4 regions of the Cupriavidus sp. FW306-01-F10A genome follow, and region 3 is predicted to be linked to each of the others. Evidence: predicted binding sites of a transcription regulator. Region 3 holds the regulator's gene; each other region holds the start of a gene.
What was found. Region 3 encodes sigma-54, which starts transcription at its own class of promoters, with help from an activator protein. Its sites were predicted from a motif close to TGGCANGNAANCTGCTTT; they were not measured.

Region 1 (3,206 bases), on a different contig from region 3:
ACCTCGGCCGGCGTGCCGTTGTCGTCCACGGCCACCATGGTGAAGTAGCAGCTGTTGGTATGGCGCACCAGCTTGCTGCGGATATTTTCCGTCACCACCTTGATGCCGATTTCCATCGAGCTGCGGCCGGTAAAGTTGACCGAGGCCAGGAAGGTCACCAGCTCGCCCACGTGGATCGGCTGGCGGAACACCACCTGGTCGACCGACAGCGTCACCACGTAGCGGCCGGCGTAGCGGCTGGCGCAGGCATAGGCAACCATGTCCAGGTACTTGAGGATGGTGCCGCCGTGGACGTTGCCGGAGAAGTTGGCCATGTCCGGCGTCATCAGCACGGTCATGGAAAGCTGGTGGGACTGGTCGTTCATGATGCGGGTACGGATTGCGGGGGCGGGATTTCGGGGGCGAACCTGCGATGGCGGCATTGCCTGAGGGCACGCCGGAACGCTGGCGCCGGCAGTTTAACCCGGATCGTGCCCGCCGTTGCCGGCGCCGGCCCGGTATCGGCAGGCGGGGCCGTGCCAGGCAACAAAAAAGCGGCCTGCAAGGCCGCTTTTCACGCTGTGGACGCAAACTGCTTACTTCTTCTTGTTCACCGCGTCCTTGAAACCTTGCCCGGCAGAGAACTTGACCGTCTTGGCGGCCGGGATCTTGATGGTTTCACCGGTGCGCGGATTGCGGCCGGTGCGGGCGGCGCGTTTGCCGGCGCTGAAGCTGCCAAAGCCCACCAGCGTCACCGAATCGCCCTTTGCCACTGCCTTCTTGATACTGTCCAGCGCTGCGTTGAGCGCGCGCTCGGCGGCGGCATTGCTCAGTTCTGCTTCCGCGGCGATGGCCGATACCAGTTCACCTTTATTCATGGCTGATTTCCCTTGTTGGTCGTCGTCACCGATGTGCGTGCCTCGCGGCAAAGCCATCGATCGGCGCAGTCTAATCTGCCCGTCGCGCGTAGAGCAATCCCCAGTGGCACCAATGCGACAAAAAAACCCGCAAATCCTTGATTGAGGCCGGTTAGCGGGCAATTTTCCACGCTTTTCCCGCTTGCCAGAAGCCGGCTTTGCCGGGCCGTCCCGCAGCGCGGCAACGCCAGACCGGCGCGCGCCTGGGGCAAACCAGCAGCATAGGACAAATTCCCACAAATGGGGCGTCGCACCATAACGGTTCAGCCAGCGCCGCCGTTGCGCGCCATTTCGGCGCATCCGCACTATCACGGCGATCCCAGCGGCAACGCTGCCAACAGCGCCGCCCCTGCCCGTGCGCGGCATTCCGGTGCGGTTTTACCCGACAAGGTGCACGTGGCACCAGGATGCGGCCATTGCTGGAATGCTTTTTGCATACCCACGCTCCCATTTTGAGCATGAGGTCACTATGGACAACTGGAAGACCGGCACCGACGCCCTGTTTATCCTGCTAGGCGCCATCATGGTGCTGGCCATGCACGCCGGCTTCGCCTTCCTGGAACTGGGCACGGTGCGCAAGAAGAACCAGGTCAACGCACTGGTAAAGATCCTGGTGGATTTTGCGGTTTCGACCATCGCCTATTTCTTTATCGGCTACACCATTGCCTACGGCGTGCAATTCATGTCCGGGGCCGAAACGCTGGCACAGAAAAACGGTTACGAACTGGTCAAGTTCTTTTTCCTGGCGACATTTGCCGCGGCCATTCCGGCGATTATCTCGGGCGGTATTGCCGAGCGTTCGCGCTTCAACCCGCAACTGGTCGCCACCTTCGTACTGGTAGGTTTTGTCTATCCGTTCTTCGAAGGCATCGCCTGGAACCAGCGCTATGGCGTGCAGGACTGGATCACGCGCGTGGCCGGCGCGCCATTCCATGACTTCGCCGGCTCGGTGGTGGTGCATGCGCTGGGCGGCTGGATCGCGCTGCCCGCGGTGCTGCTGCTGGGCGCGCGGCGCGGGCGCTACCAGAAGGACGGCCGCATCAGCGCCCATCCGCCCTCAAACATCCCGTTCCTGGCGCTGGGCGCCTGGGTGCTGGCGGTGGGCTGGTTCGGCTTCAACGTCATGAGCGCGCAGACGGTCGACAAGGTCAGCGGCCTGGTGGCGATCAACTCGCTGATGGCAATGGCCGGCGGCACGCTGGCGGCCTGGGCGGCCGGACGCAACGACCCGGGTTTTGCCTACAACGGGCCGCTGGCCGGGCTGGTGGCGGTGTGCGCTGGCTCGGACCTGATGCACCCGCTCGGCGCGCTGATCACCGGCGCGGTAGCCGGCGCGCTCTTTGTCTATATGTTCACGCTGGCGCAGAACAAATGGCATATCGATGACGTGCTCGGCGTGTGGCCGCTGCACGGGCTGTGCGGCGCCTGGGGCGGCATTGCCGCGGGCATCTTCGGGGCCAGGGCGCTGGGCGGGCTGGGCGGCGTGTCGCTGGGCGCGCAGGCGATCGGCACCGTGCTTGGCATCGTGGTGGCGCTGGCCGGCGGCACCCTGGTATATGGCGCGCTGAAGAAGTTGGTGGGCATCCGGCTGGATGCCGAAGGCGAATTCAACGGTGCGGACCTGACCTTGCACCGGATTTCGGCAACGCCGGAACGGGAAACCAACTGGTAATGGCTTTCGGGCCGTCCTGATTTAAATAGACAAGCTGCGCGAAGCGGCTTGTCTTAACAATAATTTGCTTGCACTTCCGGTACGGCGTCTCAATAATTGCCGTGCCCATGTATTGCGCCGCAACAGCGCGCAGGGCTAGCACATCGCTGCCGGCTGAATCGGGGGATGTTGTGCCGGCGGCCGGCCGGACACCAACATGAAAGGAATACGCCGATGGATGCCACTACCTTCGATAACCTCAAGGCCCTGGTCGTCACCTACGCGACGGAATTCGGGGTCAAGATCCTGGCGGCCCTTGCCTTCTGGGTCATCGGCCGCTGGCTGATCCACTTTGTCGTGCGCATGGTGCAGAACGCGCTCGGCAAGCAGAAGGTCGATCCCACGCTGCTGCGCTATGTCGGCTCGATCGTCACCGTGACGCTGAACGTGGTGCTGGTGATCGGCATCCTCGGCTTCTTCGGCATCCAGACTACGACCTTCGCCGCACTGATCGCCGCCGCTGGCGTGGCCATCGGCATGGCCTGGTCGGGGTTGATGGCGAACTTCGCTGCCGGTGCGTTCCTGGTGGTGCTGCGCCCGTTCAAGGTGGGAGACTTCGTGACGATCGGCGGCGTGACCGGCACGGTGCGCGAGATCGG
Region 2 (3,206 bases), on a different contig from region 3:
TCCATGCCGGGCTTGCCATCCTCGGGAAACATCGTCATTCGTTCAACCCCCTGCCCTTTGCCAGGGCCAGTTCGTTCGCATCCGGCGGCGTGTAGTGCGTAAAGTAGCCCGCGGCCACCTTGGCATCGATCTCGACACGGGCGTCGGCGGGAATCAGGGTCTCGGGGATGGCCACCTGCTCGACCACCTCGATGCCCTGCGCCACCAGCGCGCCATGCTTCATGTTGCTCATCGACGCCCAGCGGTCGATGCGGCGGATGCCCAACCAGTGGAACACATCCGGCATCAGCTCCTGGAAACGCATGTCCTGCACGCCTGCCACGCATTCGGTGCGGGCAAAGTAAGTCTCGGCACGGTCGCCGCCCACCTGCCGCTTGCGTGCGTTGTAGACCAGGAACTTGGTCACCTCGCCCAGCGCGCGGCCCTCCTTGCGGTTGTAGACCACCAGCCCGACACCGCCCTGCTGCGCCATCTCGATGCACACCTCGATGCCATGTGCCAGATACGGCCGGCAGGTACAGATGTCTGACCCGAACACATCCGATCCGTTGCATTCATCGTGCACGCGGCAGGCCACGCGGGTTTCGGGCTTGCCCAGCTGGCTCACGTCGCCGAAGAAATACAGCGTCATGCCGCCGATGGGCGGCAGGAACACCTTCAGGTCCGGCCGCGTCACCAGTTCCGGGAACATGCCGCCGGTCTGCTCGAACAGGCTGCGGCGCAGCACGCTTTCCTTGATGCCGAAACGGGCCGCCAGCCCGGGCAGGTACCAGACCGGATCGACCGCAGCCTTGGTCACGCGCACATCGCCGTTGGCATGGAGGATGTCGCCGTCGGGCTTGAGCCGGCCGGCCGCGATGGCCGACATCAGCTCCGGCATGTTGATATGCGCGCGGGTGACGGCGATGGTCGGGCGGATATCCACGCCGGCCGCGATGCGGTCGGCAAACACAGTGGAAACCAGGTGGCCCCAGGGATCCAGCGAGACAATTTTCTCCGGGTCGCCCCACTGCGGATGCGGGCCGATGGCCTCCGCCGGCGCGGTATCGGTCAGGTCGGTGCGATGGTCGCGCTGCAATGCGCCCGCGGCAACCGCTAGGGCCCGGTAGATCGCGTAGGCACCTGCGTGAGTACCGATCACATTGCGCTGCGCCGGATTCGCCAGGCTGGCAATGACCGGCCCGCGCTCGGCCGCCGTGGGGGCGCCCCAGTGGATAGGCTCGGCCGGCTTGTCGCGGCGTGCGTGCGAGGTCAGGACGATATGGTCGGACATGGCACCCTCGGTTCCCGATGGAATCCTGACCAAATGGTCAGGTTTACGATTCCATACTAGGCAACCTTTGTGCCATCGCCCAATGCCGTTTACGCGAGTGTTGCTCCGATGTGTGTGGCGCCGAACGCAAGTTCGGGCGGGCGGCATGCACGCATGGCGTGCAGGCGGCGTGGCATAACGGGTGCACAAGCACCAACAAGAAGCGCGCACGGCCATGCTGGCACGGCGCCATCCGGGAGAAGCTGTACCGCCGCTGCACGGCCGTGCCTGCAAACGTTACACGCGTTGCCGGCTGGCGCGGTCGCGGCCGTTGCCCAGCAGCGCACGCAGCGCCGCCAACGGCCGGGCGCTTTCGATGTAGCGATAGAACAACGCGCCGGCCACATTGCTGAGCGCCCATGCTGCAACCATGCCGAGCGCGTTCAGCACCGGCCGGCCTGGCGCCAGGTTCGACACCAGCGCGTTGACCAGCAGGCAGACCGGAAAGTGAACCAGGAACACCGAATAGGAAATGCGCCCGAAGAAGCCGACCGCGCGCGCCCGCGGCCAGCGCTCCAGCCAGCCGCCGCGGCGCGCCACCGCCAGCAGCAGCGCAGTGGCCAGCGCCACCGCGATGCGCAGCCGGAAATCGAAGGCCAGCGCCGCCAACGCCACCGCGCCGAGGACCAGCAGCGGCAACACCGGGCGACCGGGGTTGGACGCCCAGTAGGCCAGCGCCCCCATGCCATAGGCGCCGAAGAAGTACAGCGCCCAGATATCCCACGCGGCATCGCGGTTGAACCAGAACAGCGACGCCACTGCCACCAGCGCCACGATGCCAATGCTGACCCCGGCACCCGCCGGCGCTTTCCCGCACGCCGCGGCGCGCGCGGCCCACAGCGCGCCCAGCAGCAGCGCAAACAGCTGCAGGTCGATGGCCACGTACCAGACCCCGGCCGAGAGCGCGTCGACATCGAGCACGTTATGCAGCAACGTCACGTGCGCCAGGAACTGCAGCAGGCCGGGCGGCGCGGGGATCGAATCATGCACCATCCATTGGCGCGCCAGGGCGGCACCGGCGATGCTGAGCAGCAGCGCCGCGGCAAAGGGCACCACCAGCTTCTGGTAGCGCCGCCACAGCACCAGCAGCGGATGCTGGCTGATCTCCAGCCGGCCATGCGGCGCCAGGCTGCGCGCGGCGAGGAAACCGCTGACCACCAGGAAGACCTGCACGGCGATGCGGGCGTAGTCGTACAGCCAGTCCACCAGCCCCGGGGCCAGCCGATACGCGGTATCGGACATCGGGCCATAGAAGGCCAGGTGATGGAGCACGATCAACTGGGAGCTGATTGCTTTCAGGGCGTCAATGCACGGCAGGCGCGACGGACGGGGGCTCATTGTTATAGGAATGTTGCGATTGCACGGAGGGGGCAATTCTACCTGCTTGCACCGACTTCAATATGGCGTGTACGCCACTACATGGAGATTCGTTACACACTGCCCCGGCTTGTTGCGAGTTTGCCGTCGCGGCCCAATACACCTGCAGGATAGATACGGGGGGACGTCAGGCTTGAACCACCCATTGAAGGGGCGTTTCGTTGTGTGCCAGTAGGCTAAGCTAGATCCAGGATTGCCACTTTGGGGCCGCTTATGCAGCACCGCACGCACTTCCCCCGCACCGGTCACGCCTTCCGTTGCGGCTTGGCTGAGTGCTCCCTCATCGCCCTTCTGGCCGCGGCCCTGGCGGGCTGCGAGGGAGTCCCCCGGGATACCGCGGCGACCCCGCCACCGCCGCGTCAGCCGATTGCGCCCAGCGACGACGTGTACCCCGCCCCGACCACGGTACGCGACACGCGACCTGCGGTGCGCACTCCGTAGGCGGCGTTTTTCCTACGCGGCCGGCATCCGGCCCTTGCACCCGGATGTCATCCCCCTGTCATCCACCCCAAACAAA
Region 3 (3,206 bases):
CGGGTGAAAAGCATTGGCTCCGGCGCCACAGCCGGGCCGCGCCGCCAGTGCGGGCGCGGCATGCCGGCGGCAACCGGGAACGCGAGGGCGCAAAAAAGCCGCGCTTCGTGGCGCGGCTTGCCTGTTCAATCCTGATTCAGCAGCCCGCTGCGGGGCTGCCGGGCACGGTCATTGCTGCATTTGCGCTGCGGCCATCTGGTACTTGACCGCTTCGCGGTCGTGGCCTTGCACGCGATCCTTGTAGCGGATCACCTGACGGTCCAGCTTGTCGACGAGTGCGTCGATCGCTGCATACAGGTCTTCGTGATGCGCTTCGACAAAGATGTCCTTGCCCTTGAGATGTAGATTGATTTCCGCGTACTGACGCCGGTCCTTTTCCTTATGGTTGTCGACAGAGAGCAGCACACTAACGCCAATGACTTGATCGAAATGCCTGACGATTCGCTCCAGCTTCGTTTCCACGTACTCACGCAGAGGGGGCGTGATGTCCAGGTGGTGTCCACTGATCTTGAAGTTCATAGCGCTTCTCCTTCTGAAAGAGCCTCACCAGGCAGGCGGTGGGCTCGGCTACAAAGACTTGCGGAGATTGACTGCGGGGATCTTCAGGGCTTCGCGATACTTGGCAACGGTGCGGCGTGCGACAACGAAGCCTTGTTCGCCCAGCAGTTCGGCAATGCGACTGTCGGAAAGGGGATTCCTCGGGTCTTCGGCTCCTATCAGTTGCTTGATCAAGGCGCGGATGGCCGTTGATGAAGCCGCGCCACCGGTTTCGGTGGACACGTGGCTGCCGAAGAAGTACTTCAGTTCGAAAGTACCCATCGGCGTTGCCATATATTTATTGGTCGTCACCCGGGAGATGGTTGACTCGTGTAAACCCAGTGTATCGGCAATCTCCCGCAAAACCAAGGGGCGCATGGCGATTTCGCCGTGGCTGAAAAAGTTCTTTTGACGCTCGACAATGGCCTGCGAGACACGCAGGATTGTGTCGAACCTCTGCTGGATGTTCTTGATCAGCCAGCGCGCCTCCTGCAGCTTCTGCTGCAGCCCGGCGGTGCCGGACTCACCCTTCGCGCCACGCAGGATTTGTGCATACATGTCATTGATGCGCAGCCTCGGCATCACATCCGGATTGAGCTGCGCGATCCAGCCGCCGCCACCCTTGCGCACGAACACGTCCGGCACCACGAAGTCCGCCTCCGGGCGGCTGTATGCATGGCCGGGGTAGGGCGCCAGCGAGCGGATCAGTTCGTGTGCGGACTTCAGCGCCGCTTCATCGACCTGCAGCGCCTTCTTCAGCCGCGTGTAGTCGCGTACTGCGAGCAACTCCAGGTGGTTGGTCACGATGTTCAGGGCCAGTTCGCGCTGCGGGTGCGTCAGGCGCCGCAACTGCAGGGCCAGGCACTCGGCGGCGTTGCGCGCGCCCACGCCGGGCGGGTCGAAGCTCTGCAGCAGCGTGAGGATGGCGTGGACTTCCTCGATCTCGAACTCGAGTTCTTCCGGCAACTCCGTGCAGATCTCCTCAAGCGATGCGCTCAGGTAGCCATCATCGTCGAGTGATTCGATCAGGAAGATGGCCAGGCCCTTGTCGCGCGCGGAGATCTTCAGCGGCGTGAGCTGTTCCATCAGGTACTCGCGCAGCGTGGGCTCGGCTTCGCGCAGCTGCATCGGCGTTTTTTCATCCTCGTCGCCCTGGGGGCGGCGGGCAAAGTCGTCCAGGCTCCAGTCGCCGCTGCCATAGTCGTCGCCGTTGCCGCTGTCGCCATAGCTGTCGTCGTCAGCCGCGCCATCGGCGCGGGCCTCGCCATTGCCCTGCGGCTCTGCCGGCGCGGGCGCCGGTGCGCTCTGCAGGTTGACCGAGCCGTCGGCCGCAACGCGCAGCGGGCTTTCGATCCAGTCGTTCTCACGTTCGAGCAGAGGGTTTTCCGTCAGCGCCTGTTCGACCTCTTGCTGCAGTTCCAGCGTGGAAAGCTGCAGCAGCCGGATCGACTGCTGCAGTTGCGGGGTCAGGGCCAGATGCTGGGAAAGGCGGAGCTGTAGCGACGGTTTCATGCGACCTATTCTATGCGCATCTTTCCGTTGTTGGAACGGAAATTGCTATCGCTTATGCGGTCTGATCGCTGCTGGCTGTGGCAGGCCCACGTGCGCCCGCGAATAGGCCTGCCGCTCCATGGCAGGCCGCTGCATCACATGCGGAAGTTCTCGCCCAGGTAGACGCGCCGCACTGCGTCATTGGCGATGATTTCCTCGGGCTGGCCCGCGGCCAGCACCGTGCCTTCGCTGATGATGTAGGCGTGGTCGCAGATGCCGAGCGTCTCGCGCACGTTGTGGTCGGTGATCAGCACGCCGATATTGCGCGCCTTGAGGAAGCTGACGATGCGCTGGATCTCGCCCACGGCGATCGGGTCCACGCCGGCGAAGGGTTCGTCCAGCAGGATGAAGCGCGGCGACGACGCCAGCGCGCGCGCGATTTCCACGCGGCGGCGCTCGCCGCCCGACAGCGACAGCGCCGGGTTGTTGCGCAGGTGCGCGATCTGCAGGTCGTCGAGCAGCGAATCGAGGCGGCGCTCGATCTCGGCCTTGGCCAGCGGCTTGCCCTTGTCCAGCTGCAGCTCCAGCACCGCGCGGATGTTCTCTTCGACGTTGAGCTTGCGGAATACCGAGGCTTCCTGCGGCAGGTACGACAGCCCCATGCGCGCGCGCTCGTGGATCGGCAGGCCGCTAATGTGGTCGCCGTCGAGCACGATATCGCCTTCGTCCAGCGCCACCAGGCCCACGATCATGTAGAACGACGTGGTCTTGCCCGCGCCGTTGGGCCCGAGCAGGCCGACCACCTCGCCGCTCTTCACGTCGAGCGAGACGTCCTTGACCACCGTGCGCGAGCCATAGCGCTTCTTCAGGTGGCGCACGACCAGGGTGCTGCCGCCGGCAAGGACGGTGGAGGCTTCGACGGAAGGCTTGTCGGCGATGGTTGCGGTATCGGTCATTGGCACAGTCTGGCGTTCAGGCGTTTCCGGCGCCGGCCGCATGCGATGCACGCAGCCGGCGCCAGGCGTCAGGGTTTGTTGGCAGGCGCGGGCGCTGGCTTCAGGTCCAGCGGCGAGCCGCTGCTGCCCGTGGCGCCGGCCTTCTGGTCCTGGCGCGGCGACAGCACCGCGCGTACGCGGCCGGACGGATTGGCGGCCGCGGCGTCGCCGCTGCCGCCGCCG
Region 4 (3,206 bases), on a different contig from region 3:
GGAAACTGCGACACCACCGCATGCGGGTTGGCTTCAGTGATGGCGTCGATGATGGGGCGGGTGTCGTCGTTGTTCTGCAGGGCGATGTAGACGTTGGCAGCGGTGGCTGACATGGCGTGTCTCCGTGGGGTTCGTTGTGGGCGGATCAGGCAGCCAGGCCGAGCTTGCCCAGGCGGACTTCGAACTGCTCGCGGCACAGCGCCACCATCTGCGCGCCGTCCTCGCCGGTGAGCGCATCGGCCACCGGCACCAGCGCCTGCGCCACCTCGGCGCAGGCGGCGCGCGCCCAGCCGGACAGCAGCACGCGGTTGGCGTCGGACTCGGCCGCTGCGGCCTGGATCACGGCATCGACCCAGCGTGCGTGCTCGTCGCGCCAGTCGTTCATGAATTCGGTCAGCACCGCCAGCCCGGTGCCGCAGGCGCGCGCGATCACCGCGTCGGCATGCTGGTAGACCAGCGGGTAGAGCAGCCCGTCGAGCACCAGGTTCTGGGCGACGAAGGTCTCGAACCAGTCCCCGGTGACAAAGGTGTGCTCGACAAAGCGGCGCAGCGGCTGCCACGCGGCGCTCTCCAACCAGGCCACCCTGGCACGCTCCAGCGCCACGCCGGTATTGCCGTCCAGCAGCATGCCGATGCGCGACAGGTATTGGGCGATACCCAGGCGGTCCATCGCGCAATAGGTGCAGGCCTGCGTGATGGCCGTGCCCCAGCCATAGTCGGCGCAGTAGAAGTTGTTCATGTTGGCGCCCCACTCCACATGGCGCAGCGGCAGCAGGCCGGTGGCCAGGCGTTCCTGCCATTCGGCCGGCAGCGCCTGCAGCAGCCCGCGCTTCTCGACGAAGGCAAAGCTCTTTTCGGTGGCATCCTGCTGGCGCCCGCGCGCGGTCACGTAGGCGCCGTAGTAGAACTGGCGCGGGTCCTTCAGCGCGTACCAGTCCTGCATCACGATCGCCGTGCGGCGCTTGTCATACAGCGCGAAGCCGGGGTCCCAGGTGGGGCGGTAGTGGAAGTTCACCTCCGACTGCACGTCGTAGGTCGCCTCCTGGTAGCGCGACGCCGGCTTGTCGCCGAAGCGGCGCGCGACATGGCCGTAGGTCTGGCGCAGCGGCTGGATCTGCTGGGTCTTGATATCGACTTGCATCGCTTGGTCTCCTGTATCCCTTCTCTCTTTGTGATGCGGTGGCTGCGGCGTCAGTCGTCGGCTTGCGGCTGCGGCGCGGCTTCCAGCGGGGGCAGGAAGCGCACGCGGTTGACGCAGCAGAAGGCTTCGAACATCGGCTCCGGCATGATCAGTTCGACGTTGAGCTCCGGGTCGGCCACGCTGAAGGCGAACTGCACAAACCCTTCGGGGGTGCGGCCCTCGACCCGCACATAGCGCGGCGTGGCTTCGAACAGGGGAACCGACGGGGTGTTCATGGCGCGCTCCTTTGCGTTGGCTGGACGCAGGCCTTACTGCGAAGACCGTGCCAGCGAGCGCGAAGCGTTGTGGGACAAGGGTTGCGGGGAATTGGCGATGACGAGCGTGCGCGTTAACCCGGAAAGGTCCGCGCGAAACCTGTCGATGAATTGATGAAGCTGTCCGCAAGCCTTGATCAAATGATCAAAAGCCGCGCCGGGCGGGCGTTTGCGGGCAGCGAGCCAATGCGGATGGGATTGCCCTGCGGCGCAGCAGCGTGCCTGGGCAAGCTGGGTGAGAAGACTTGATCTGGCAGGGAAAAATCGCTGGCGCGGTGCAGCATCGGGCAACTTCGGGCCGATGCGCGGCCGGGCGGGGCTGCATCAAATGATCAAGGGGGGAAATGCGAGGAGCCGGGAGAAGCGGAGGAGATGGGTGGCGCAGGGGATCGTGTGGACGCGCTTGATCTACGCGGGTGTGCTCCCTCTCCCGCTTGCGGGAGAGGGAGCACACCCTCAGCATTTGAAGCTTGAAAGCGGCCTCAGTTACCGTTGCCGTGCCCGTTGCCCCCACGCGTGCCGCGCATCTTCCACCGATACGCCAGCTGCGGCCGCGTAATGCCCAGCAACCGCGCCGCCTGGCTCATATTGCCGTCGGCCCGCTGCATGGCCGCCTCCATCAGCACGGTCTCGACGTCGCCCAGCGCCAGCTGCTGCTCTGACATCTGGTCCAGCAGCGCATGGACCGCGGCTTCGCGCAGGTCTGGCAAGGTGCCGCCCGCGCCCAGCCGCGGCGCGGTATCCACCACCGGTGCCACGGTGCCCGGCAGGAACAGGTGGTCGGCGGTGATCTGGCCGCCCTGGCTGGCCAGGATCACGCCGCGCTCGATCACGTTCTCCAGTTCGCGCACGTTGCCGGGCCAGTCATAGTGGCGCAGCTCGGCCAGCGCGCGGTCGGTGATGCCGACGATGCGCTTGCCGTGGCGCGCGCCGTAGCGGGCCACGAAGCGCTCGGCCAGCGGCCGGATATCGTCCAGGCGCTCGCGCAGCGGCGGGATCGTGACCGGGTAGACATTGAGGCGGTAGTACAGGTCCTTGCGGAAAGTGCCCTGCTTCACGGCTTCGGCCAGGTCGACATTGGTGGCGGCCACCAGCCGCACGTCCACCTTGCGCGTGCCGGTGCCGCCCACGCGCTCGACCTCGCCCTCCTGCAGCACGCGCAGCAGCTTGGACTGGGCCGAGGCCGAGAGTTCGCCCAGTTCGTCCAGGAACAGGGTGCCGCCATGCGCTCGCTCGAAGCGCCCGGGGCGCGACTGGCTGGCGCCGGTGAAGGCGCCCTTTTCCACGCCGAACAGCTCGGACTCGATCAGCTCATCGGGAATCGCCGCGCAGTTCACGGCAATGAAGGGCTTGTCGGCGCGCCCGCTCACGCTATGCAGCGCCTGCGCGAACCGCTCCTTGCCCACGCCGGTCTCGCCCAGCAGCAGCACCGTCACGTTGCTGGCCGCGGCGCGTTGCAGCAGGCTCCAGGCGGCGCGAAAGCCTGGCGAGGTGCCAACCAGGTCGGCCGGCGTGGCCGGGGTGCCCTGCAGCGCGCGCAGGTGCTCGACCTCGCTCTGCAAGGCGATGATGGTTTCGATCACGGGATCGGGCTGGTACAGCGCCAGCGCCTGCGCGCCGTCTTCCCAGGCTTCCACCGGCTTGCCGATGATGCGGCAGTGCGCGTGCCCGCAGGCGATGCACTCGACCTCGCGATACAGGATGGTGCGCCCCATCAGCGCCGAGGTGTAGCCGGTGGCGTAGCCGATCTG

Region 1: a site for sigma-54 is predicted at 1,317-1,334, ahead of AC3WLF_RS00975 (ammonium transporter). Genes of this name have one in related genera too.
Region 2: a site for sigma-54 is predicted at 1,331-1,348, ahead of AC3WLF_RS02645 (GTP cyclohydrolase II). Genes of this name have one in related genera too.
Region 4: a site for sigma-54 is predicted at 1,452-1,469, ahead of AC3WLF_RS25505 (phenol hydroxylase subunit). Genes of this name have one in related genera too.

What each region holds. Positions count from the first base shown of each region.
Region 1 covers NZ_JBYSYA010000001.1:207,442-210,647, reverse strand. Annotated here, with positions in the region: gene AC3WLF_RS00985 (acyl-CoA thioesterase) at 1-365, opposite strand, end outside; gene AC3WLF_RS00980 (HU family DNA-binding protein) at 576-857, opposite strand; gene AC3WLF_RS00975 (ammonium transporter) at 1,366-2,568, shown strand; gene AC3WLF_RS00970 (mechanosensitive ion channel family protein) at 2,782-3,206, shown strand, end outside.
Region 2 covers NZ_JBYSYA010000001.1:586,197-589,402, forward strand. Annotated here, with positions in the region: gene AC3WLF_RS02640 (URC4/urg3 family protein) at 1-38, opposite strand, end outside; gene AC3WLF_RS02645 (GTP cyclohydrolase II) at 35-1,273, opposite strand; gene AC3WLF_RS02650 (acyltransferase family protein) at 1,550-2,650, opposite strand.
Region 3 covers NZ_JBYSYA010000004.1:115,768-118,973, forward strand. Annotated here, with positions in the region: gene hpf (ribosome hibernation-promoting factor, HPF/YfiA family) at 169-519, opposite strand; gene AC3WLF_RS07835 (RNA polymerase factor sigma-54) at 568-2,049, opposite strand; gene lptB (LPS export ABC transporter ATP-binding protein) at 2,184-2,984, opposite strand; gene lptA (lipopolysaccharide transport periplasmic protein LptA) at 3,053-3,206, opposite strand, start outside.
Region 4 covers NZ_JBYSYA010000023.1:39,082-42,287, reverse strand. Annotated here, with positions in the region: gene AC3WLF_RS25515 (MmoB/DmpM family protein) at 1-113, opposite strand, end outside; gene AC3WLF_RS25510 (aromatic/alkene monooxygenase hydroxylase subunit beta) at 146-1,141, opposite strand; gene AC3WLF_RS25505 (phenol hydroxylase subunit) at 1,192-1,416, opposite strand; gene poxR (phenol degradation transcriptional regulator PoxR) at 1,938-3,206, opposite strand, start outside.